DNA from 2 places in the Mesorhizobium sp. WSM4808 genome. Region 2 is predicted to be linked to the other one. Evidence: riboswitches for the same ligand, from Rfam matches in the RefSeq annotation. Region 2 holds a riboswitch; the other holds the start of a gene.

What was found. Region 2 has a riboswitch for S-adenosylmethionine ahead of AC0L2U_RS09675 (O-succinylhomoserine sulfhydrylase). Riboswitches for the same ligand answer to the same signal wherever they lie in the genome.
Positions count from the first base shown of each region.
Region 1: it holds a riboswitch for S-adenosylmethionine, as region 2 does, so the genes downstream of both, metX (homoserine O-acetyltransferase MetX) here and AC0L2U_RS09675 (O-succinylhomoserine sulfhydrylase) in region 2, are expected to answer to the same signal.

Region 1 covers NZ_JBVVQX010000006.1:41,055-45,466, reverse strand. Annotated here, with positions in the region: gene AC0L2U_RS12610 (sugar kinase) at 1-226, shown strand, start outside; gene AC0L2U_RS12605 (prephenate/arogenate dehydrogenase family protein) at 316-1,251, opposite strand; gene hisC (histidinol-phosphate transaminase) at 1,257-2,366, opposite strand; SAM riboswitch at 2,503-2,580, shown strand; gene metX (homoserine O-acetyltransferase MetX) at 2,695-3,864, shown strand; gene metW (methionine biosynthesis protein MetW) at 3,861-4,412, shown strand, end outside.
Region 2 covers NZ_JBVVQX010000004.1:414,574-418,985, forward strand. Annotated here, with positions in the region: gene AC0L2U_RS09660 (ceramide glucosyltransferase) at 1-169, shown strand, start outside; gene AC0L2U_RS09665 (hypothetical protein) at 254-610, opposite strand; gene AC0L2U_RS09670 (BrnA antitoxin family protein) at 627-854, shown strand; gene AC0L2U_RS09675 (O-succinylhomoserine sulfhydrylase) at 878-2,065, opposite strand; SAM riboswitch at 2,123-2,200, opposite strand; gene AC0L2U_RS09680 (2'-deoxycytidine 5'-triphosphate deaminase) at 2,339-3,433, shown strand; gene AC0L2U_RS09685 (hypothetical protein) at 3,506-3,892, shown strand; gene AC0L2U_RS09690 (ABC transporter substrate-binding protein) at 3,992-4,412, shown strand, end outside.

The DNA.
Region 1 (4,412 bases), on a different contig from region 2:
GCGCCATGTCGCGGCGCCGAGGATCAAGGCAGTGGATACGCTCGCCGCCGGCGATGTCTTCCACGGCGCCTTCGCCGTCGGGTTGGCGGAAGCCATGCCGGTCGAGCAGGCTTTGCGCTTTGCCAGTGCGGCCGCGGCGCTCAAATGCCTGCGCTTCGGCGGCAGGCTGGGCGCGCCGGATAGGGCCGAGACGCTGGCCATGGTTGCGCAGACCTGGCCAGCCTGAAACTGACGCTTTTGTTTTGACGCAATTCCCAAGGGAAAGCGCTAGCGCTTTTCCCGGGAAAAACGCCTCACACTTTTCCTGGAATTGCTCTAGCCCTTCGCGGGATGCTCGACGGCCTGGCGACCGAAATCGGGCACGTCGATGTCCTGGCCGGCCTCGATGATCGAGCGGCGTACGGCGCGGGTGCGGGTGAACAGATCGAAGAGCTTTTCGCCGTCGCCCCAGCGGATCGCGCGTTGCAGCGACGCCAGATCTTCCGAGAACCGCGCCAGCATTTCAAGGATGGCGTCCTTGTTGTGCAGGCAGACATCCCGCCACATGGTCGGGTCGGAGGCGGCAAGGCGGGTGAAGTCGCGGAAGCCGGAAGCCGAATATTTGATCACTTCGGACTTGGTCACCGACTGCAGATCATCGGCGGTGCCGACAATGTTGTAGGCGATGATGTGCGGCAAATGCGAGACGATGGCCAGCGTCATGTCGTGATGCTGCGGGTCCATCGTGTCGATGTTGGCACCGCAGCGGCGCCAGAACTCCGACAGCCTCTCCAGCGCGTCCGGGTTGGTGTCGGGCAGCGGCGTGAAGATGCACCAGCGATTGTCGAACAGGTCGGCGAAACCGGCGTCGGGGCCGGATTTTTCCGTGCCCGCCAGCGGATGGCCGGGAATGAAATGGACACCTTCAGGCACATAAGGCTGCATCTGCGCGATGACAGACGCCTTGGTCGAGCCGACATCGGTGAGGATCGCGCCCGGCTTCAGCGCCGGCGCGATTTCCTCGGCCACCGCGCCGGACGAGCCGACCGGCACCGAGACGATGACCAGGTCGGCATCGCGGACAGCTTCTCTCGCATCGGTAGTATAGCTATCGCCCAGCCCGAGTTCCTCGGCTCGCGCCAGTGTCGCGGCACTGCGGGTCGAAATGGCCAAGTGACGGGCGAGACCTTCGCGGCGGATGACGCGGGCCAGCGACGAGCCGATCAGGCCGATGCCGACCAGCGCGATCTTTTCAAACATCGGTGATGTCATGGTCTCTAGCTTTTCAGGAATGTCGTGAGAGCGGCGACAACGCCGCGATTGGCCTCTTCGGTGCCGACGGTCATGCGCAACGCGTTGGGAAAGCCATAGCCCGAAACGCGCCGCAATATATAGCCGCGCGCCGTCAGATAGTCGTCCGCCGCCGCCGCCGAATGCTTCTGGTCATCGGGAAAATGAATGAGGACGAAATTGCCGACGCTCGGCGTTACCCGCAGCCCGAGCTTTGTGAATTCCTCGCTCAACCAGGCAAGCCAGGTCTCGTTGTGCGCCACGCTGCGCTCGACATGGGCGCGGTCGCGGATGGCTGCGATACCGGCCTCGATCGCCGTCGCATTGACGTTGAAGGGACCGCGCACGCGGTTGATGGCGTCGACGATATGCATCGGCGCATACATCCAGCCGATCCGCGCGCCACCCAGGCCGATCTTGGAGAAGGTACGGGTCATCACCACGTTCTCGGTGCTGCCGACCAGTTCGATGCCGGCCTCATAGTCGTTGCGGCGGACATATTCGGCATAGGCCGCGTCGAGCACCAGAAGCACGTTCTTCGGCAGCGTGGCATGCAGCCGGCGTACCTCCTGGAACGGTACATAGGTGCCGGTCGGGTTGTTGGGATTGGCGAGGAACACGATCTTGGTGCGCGGCGTGACCGCAGCCAGGATGGCGTCGATGTCGGCGCGCTCGTCTCTTTCCTTGATCGTCACCGGAACGGCACCCGCCGACTGGATGTAGATCTTGTAGACCATGAAGGCGTGTTCGGTGATGACGGCCTCGTCGCCGGGCGCCAGATAGGTCTGCGCCAGCAGGCCGAGAATCTCGTCGGAACCGTTGGAACAGATGATGTTCTGCGGGTTGAGGCCGTGCACCTCGGCGATCGCTTCGCGCAGCCGCCTGGCGGTGCCGTCGGGATAGATGTCGAGCTTGCCGGCAATCTCGCGCGCGGCTTCGATCGCTTTCGGCGAGGGCCCTAGCGGATTCTCGTTTGATGACAGCTTGTGGACCTTGGCGACGCCGGCGGGCGCCGTGCTCTTGCCCGGCACATAGGCGTCGATGTCCATGATGCCCGCACGCGGGGTTGGACGTGCCTGGTCCGGTGTCTGGCTCATGTCGCAAAATCCGTCGAGAACGCTTCCTGAGGGAAGCCGCAGCGGAAATACAAGCCGTGGCCTGCAATGTCGAGAGGCGACAGCCATCGCCCAGGGCTGGCCGTTGACGACGGCGCGCCACAGCCCTAGAAGGGGTGCGAACTTCCGTGGTGATTTGGCCGGTCGGCTTGCAGCCACGTTAAACAACTTGCTAAAGGGCCGTTTGCATCCTGTAACCGGCTTTGCGACTGCAATGCCGGTTTTTTGTTGTCCGCCCCGGCCGGACACCCGTATCGGCCTCGACTTTCGACAAGCGCGATGCGTGGGCTCAAAGTGTGAGATGGATGTCATGGCCGTTCTGCGCGCCCGCAAAACCAACAACGAGGTCGACCAGCCGTCGAGCCCGGTTTTGCGTTTTGGATCCGACAAGCCGCTCAAGCTGGACGCCGGCACGCTGCTGTCACCGTTCCAGATCGCCTACCAGACCTACGGCACGCTGAACGATGCCCGCTCCAACGCCATCCTCGTCTGCCATGCACTGACCGGAGACCAGCACGTCGCCAGCACCAATCCGGTGACCGGCAAGCCTGGCTGGTGGGAAGTGCTGATCGGCCCCGGCAAGATCATCGACACCAATCGCTTCTTCGTCATCTGCTCCAACGTTATCGGCGGTTGCCTTGGGTCCACCGGTCCGGCCTCGACCAATCCCGCCACCGGCAAGCCCTACGGGCTTGACCTGCCCATTATCACCATTCGCGACATGGTGCGGGCGCAGCAGATGCTGATCGACCATTTCGGCATCGAGAAACTGTTTTGCGTGCTCGGCGGCTCGATGGGCGGCATGCAGGTGCTGGAATGGGCGTCGAGCTATCCGGAGCGCGTCTTCTCGGCGCTGCCGATCGCCACCGGCGCGCGCCATTCCTCGCAGAACATCGCCTTTCATGAGGTTGGCCGCCAGGCTGTCATGGCCGATCCGGACTGGCATGGCGGCAAATATTTCGAGCACGGTAAACGCCCGGAAAAGGGCCTGGCGGTGGCGCGCATGGCCGCCCACATCACTTACCTGTCGGAAGCCGCCCTGCACCGCAAGTTCGGCCGCAATCTGCAGGATCGCGAAGCGCTGACCTTCGGCTTTGACGCCGACTTCCAGATCGAAAGCTATCTGCGCCACCAGGGCATGACCTTCGTCGATCGCTTCGACGCCAATTCCTACCTCTACATGACGCGGTCGATGGACTATTTCGACCTTGCCGCCGACCATGGCGGCCGGCTGGCCGATGCTTTCGCCGGCACGAAAACCCGCTTCTGCCTGGTGTCGTTCACCTCGGACTGGCTTTTTCCGACCGAGGAGAGCCGCTCGATCGTGCATGCGCTCAACGCCGCCGGAGCATCGGTATCCTTCGTCGAGATCGAGACCGACCGCGGCCACGACGCATTCCTGCTCGACGAGCCGGAACTGTTTGCCGCCATCAACGGCTTCATCGGCTCGGCCGCCAGGGCGAGAGGGCTGGGCCTATGAGCGTCAACCGCGACCAGCGCGTCGACCTTGAAGTCGTCGCCAACCTCATCCCACCACAGTCGCGCGTGCTCGATGTCGGCTCGGGCGACGGCTCGCTGCTCGAATTGCTGCAGGACAGCAAGCAGGTCGACGGCCGTGGGCTCGAGCTGTCGCAGCGCGGCGTCAACGAATGCGTGGCGCGCGGCCTCTCGGTCATCCAGGGCGATGCCGACAAGGATCTCGAATTCTATCCCGACAAGGGCTTTGACTTCGTCGTCCTCTCGCAGACGCTGCAGGCCACCCGCAACCCGAAGCTGGTGCTCGACGAACTGCTCAGGATCGGCAATCGCGCCATCGTCTCCTTCCCCAATTTCGGCCATTGGCGTGTGCGTCTGTCACTGTTCGTCAACGGCCGCATGCCGGTGACCAAGGACCTGCCCTATTCCTGGTACGACACGCCCAACATCCACTTCTGCACCATCCGCGACTTCGTCAATCTGTGCGACGAGCTCGGCGCGACCGTCGAGAAGGCAACCGCTCTCGACGCCAACGGCCAGAAGATCGGCCTG
Region 2 (4,412 bases):
GGGCTGGTACCTGTCGCCACGCATGGTCGCCGCGATCATGGCGCGCGACCTGATCCTGCCGGCGATGTGGGGACGCGGCTGGCTCGGCGGCGCCGTCGACTGGCGCGGCAATGCGATGACCATCGGCACCAAGACGGCCGAGCTGGAAGAGACGCCGTCCGGCGCCTGAAGGCGTCAGCTAGGTTTGACCGCTGGAATAATTATCGTATATACGGAAATGTTGCGTTAGGCTCTATTTTTGTGTATACATAATTTATGGGAACGCACCGGCGGCGATGCAGTTCGAGTGGGATGAAAACAAGGCCAGGACGAACAGGGCCAAGCATGGCGTGGATTTGCGATCGCACCATCCTTCGACTTCGCCAACGCCGCTATCAGGCTCGACGACAGCGAGGACTTTGGCGAGGACCGCCTCGTTGCCATCGGTCTGATCGGAACTGGCGTCCATGTGATGGTTTATGTCGAGCGACGATACGCCATCCGCGTTATTTCGCTGCGCAAGGCCACAAGGCAGGAAATTACGGACTATGTCGAAAACCTCTAAGACGATCGTACGCCGTGAGGCTGCTGCGCCCCAGCTGTCACGTGCTGACGCTTTGGCGTTGGCCAAAAAGGCGCTTGCCGCGATGACCGACGAAGAAGATGCCAAGATCACCGCTGCGGCCGAAGCCGATCCGGATGCGCAGCCAACCGATGCCGTTTCGCGCCGCAAGGTTGGCCGGCCGCCGCTTGCCCGGCCCAAACGTGCCGTACAGCTACGCCTCGACGCCGACGTTCTCGACCGCTTCAAGGCCGCTGGCGATGGCTGGCAGACCCGCATGAACGAAGTGCTGCGCAAGGCGGTCGGCCTGTAATCCTGTGACGACGCTCGCGCGCGCTACCTGGCCTTCAGCGCCTGCGCGATGTCCTCGAGCAGATCGTCGGTGTCCTCCAGCCCAACCGAAAGTCTGAGCGTGCCCGGCCCGATGCCGAGCTCGGCGCGCGCTTCGTCGCTCAAATTCTTGTGCGTCGTCGTCGCCGGATGGGTGATCAGGCTCTTGGCGTCACCGAGATTGTTGGAGATCAAGACGATGTCGAGCGCGTTCTGCAAGGCGAAGGCCGCCTGCTTGCCGCCCTTGACGTCGAGACAGATCAGTGTCGAGCCGCCCGACATCTGCTTCTTGACGATGTCGGCCTGCGGATGGTCGGCGCGGCCGGGATAGATGACGCGGGCGATTTCCGGCCGCTCGGCCAGGAAATCCGCGATCCGGCCGGCACTTTCCGTCTGCTGGCGCACGCGTAGCGGCAGCGTCTCCAGGCCCTTCAGCAACGTCCAGGCGTTGAAGGGCGAAAGGCTTGGGCCGGTATGGCGGAAATAGTCGTGCAGGTTCTCGTCGATCCACTTCTTGTCCGACAGGATCACGCCGCCGAGACAGCGCCCCTGGCCGTCTATGTGCTTGGTCGCCGAATAGACGACGATATGGGCGCCGAGCTGCAAGGGCTTCTGCTGCAGGGGCGTGGCGAAGACATTGTCGACGATCAGCCTTGCGCCGATCGAATTGGCAAGCGAAGCGACAGCGGCGATATCGACCACTTCCAGCGTCGGATTGGTCGGGCTTTCCAGGAAGAACAGCTTGGTGTTCGGCTTGACCGCCTTTTCCCAGTTGGCGATGTCGGTGCCGTCGACCAGCGTCGCCTCGATGCCGTATCTCGGCGCCAGCGTCTCGACCACCCAGCGGCAGGAGCCGAACAGCGCACGTGCCGCCACGATATGGTCGCCGGCCTTGGCGCTGCACAGAAGGGCGGCCGTCACCGCCGCCATGCCCGACGCGGTGGCGCGCGCGTCTTCGGCGCCTTCCAGGGCGCACATGCGTTTTTCGAACATGTCGACGGTCGGATTGGCGTAGCGCGAATAGATGAAGCCCGGTTCCTCACCCTTGAAACGGGCTTCGGCGGCCTGCGCCGTTTCGTAGACATAGCCCTGGGTGAGGTAGATCGCTTCCGACGTTTCGCCGAAACCGGAACGCAGCGTTCCGCTGTGCACGAGTGCCGTCTGAGGCTTCCAGTTGTGCTTCTTGGTGCTCATCGCTTTTCTTCCAGACACAAAAAAACCGGCCGCGAAAGTCGCAACCGGTCCATACGGCCTTGCGGCCCGACGGTCCTTTAGCGACTTGTTTAACGTGGCTGCAAGCCGACCGGCCAAATCACCACGGGATAACGACCCTTTAGACCCGCGCCACGCTTGCGTCAATTGCCGGCTTCATTAAGAGGTTTGTACCAAGCAGGTTCCGCAAAAGTGTTCCACGGTTTTGCGACCAGAACCTGCGACAAGAAAAACGTCTGACCTAGGAGTGGAGCCTTGCGGCAGACAGGCATTCTTCCCGATCAGGACATATCGGCGCTGTTCCAGTCCGGCGCGCTGAAGTCGGCGCGTGCGCTCGACGCCGACCAGATCCAGCCGGCCAGTCTCGATCTCAGGCTCGGCGACAAGGCCTGGCGGGTGCGGGCCTCCTTCCTGCCCGGCCCCAACCACAAGGTCTCGGAAAAGCTCGACCGGCTGCAGCTGCACGAGATCAGTCTTGCCGAGGGCGCGGTGCTGGAGACCGGCTGCGTCTATATCGTGCCCTTGCTTGAAAGCCTGGCATTGCCGGCTGATATTTCGGCCTCGGCCAATCCGAAGAGCTCGACCGGGCGGCTCGACATCTTCACCCGGGTCATGACCGATCGCGGCCACGAGTTCGACAAGATCGCTGCCGGCTATCACGGCCCGCTGTTTCTGGAAGTCAGCCCCCGCACCTTCCCGATCGTCGTGCGCACCGGCTCACGCCTGTCGCAAATCCGCTTCCGCACCGGCAATGCGCTGCTCTCCGAAGTCGAGCTGCACGCCCTGCATCGCGCCGAGATGCTGGTCGCTACCGAGCCGCCGAACATTTCCGGCGGCGGCATCGCGCTGTCGATTGACCTCAACGGCGACCAAAACGGCCTGGTCGGCTACCGCGGCAAGCATCACACCGGCCTCGTCGATGTCGACAAGCGCGCCGCGCAGGAAGTCGTCGACTTCTGGGAGCCGATCCACAAGAGCGGCGCCGGCGAACTGGTGCTCGATCCCGACGAGTTCTACATCCTCGTCAGCCAGGAGGCGGTGCACGTGCCGCCGCTCTACGCCGCCGAGATGACGCCCTTCGATCCGCTGGTCGGCGAATTCCGCGTCCATTATGCCGGCTTCTTCGATCCGGGCTTCGGCCACTCCGCGTCTGGCGGCACCGGCAGCCGGGCGGTGCTGGAAGTGCGCAGCCATGAAGTGCCGTTCATTCTCGACCATGGCCAGATCGTCGGCCGGCTGGTCTACGAGCATATGCTGAAGCGGCCGCAGGCCCTCTATGGCACCGATCTCGGCTCCAACTATCAGGCGCAGGGCCTGAAGCTGTCCAAGCATTTCCGCGCCGCGCGCTGAATACTTGATCCGGCGGAGCTCTTGTGAAAACTCGGCCAGGAGATGGTTCGTACTGGAAGAGCGGTGAGTTCAATGAACGACCCCTATGACGACATCTTATCGCTAACCGACAGCAAACCGATTTGGTGGGATGTCCATGACGTGCCGCGCTTTGCTCCGTTTCGTCCAGGCATGGGCGCGTATGGTAGGCCAACGGAATGCCTCCTTGTATTGGCTCGGGCGCGCGGTGGTCCTGAATACCTGCAGTTGATATGCGGGCACACCGCCCAGTTTGAGAGAGCCGACCATCTGACCCGGTCGAAGACTTTGGCAATGGGCGAGCCTCCAGCAGGTTTGCACGCCGAGAACGGCGACCTGAGTGTTGAGCCAGTCAAAGTGCTGGAGTATTGGCGGCGTGATCCAAATCCTTTTGCCAAGTGGCAAAGGCTACCCGAATTTGAAATCGACCTAATCGATTGATGGCCTTCGGTCCCGACCAGACTCAGCTTGCCTGACTCTGCCCCGCCATGCTTGGTTACGCTGACCTTGAAACGAAACACTGCAAGGGGAACCAAGAAAATGCAGATTTCAAAATGGATCATATCGGCAGCAGGCGCTGCCATGCTGGTGGTGGCGGCCGGCTCGCTTTCGCAGGCGCAGGAGAAAATCAAGATCGGCACGGAGGGCGCCTATCCGCCGTTCAACACCATTACCGCTGACGGCAAGGTCGAAGGCTTCGACATCGACATCGCCAATGCACTATGCGCGCAGATGAAGGTCGAGTGCGAGATCGTCACCCAGGACTGGGACGGCATCATTCCCGCTTTGCAGGCGAAGAAATTCGACGCCATCATCGCCTCGATGAGCATCACCGAGGAGCGCAAGAAGCAGGTCGCCTTCACCAACAAATATTACACGACACCGCTCGCTTTGGTGGCGCCGAAGGATAGCGATCTCAGCTCGACCGAACCACCGGCACTGGCCGGCAAGACGGTCGGCG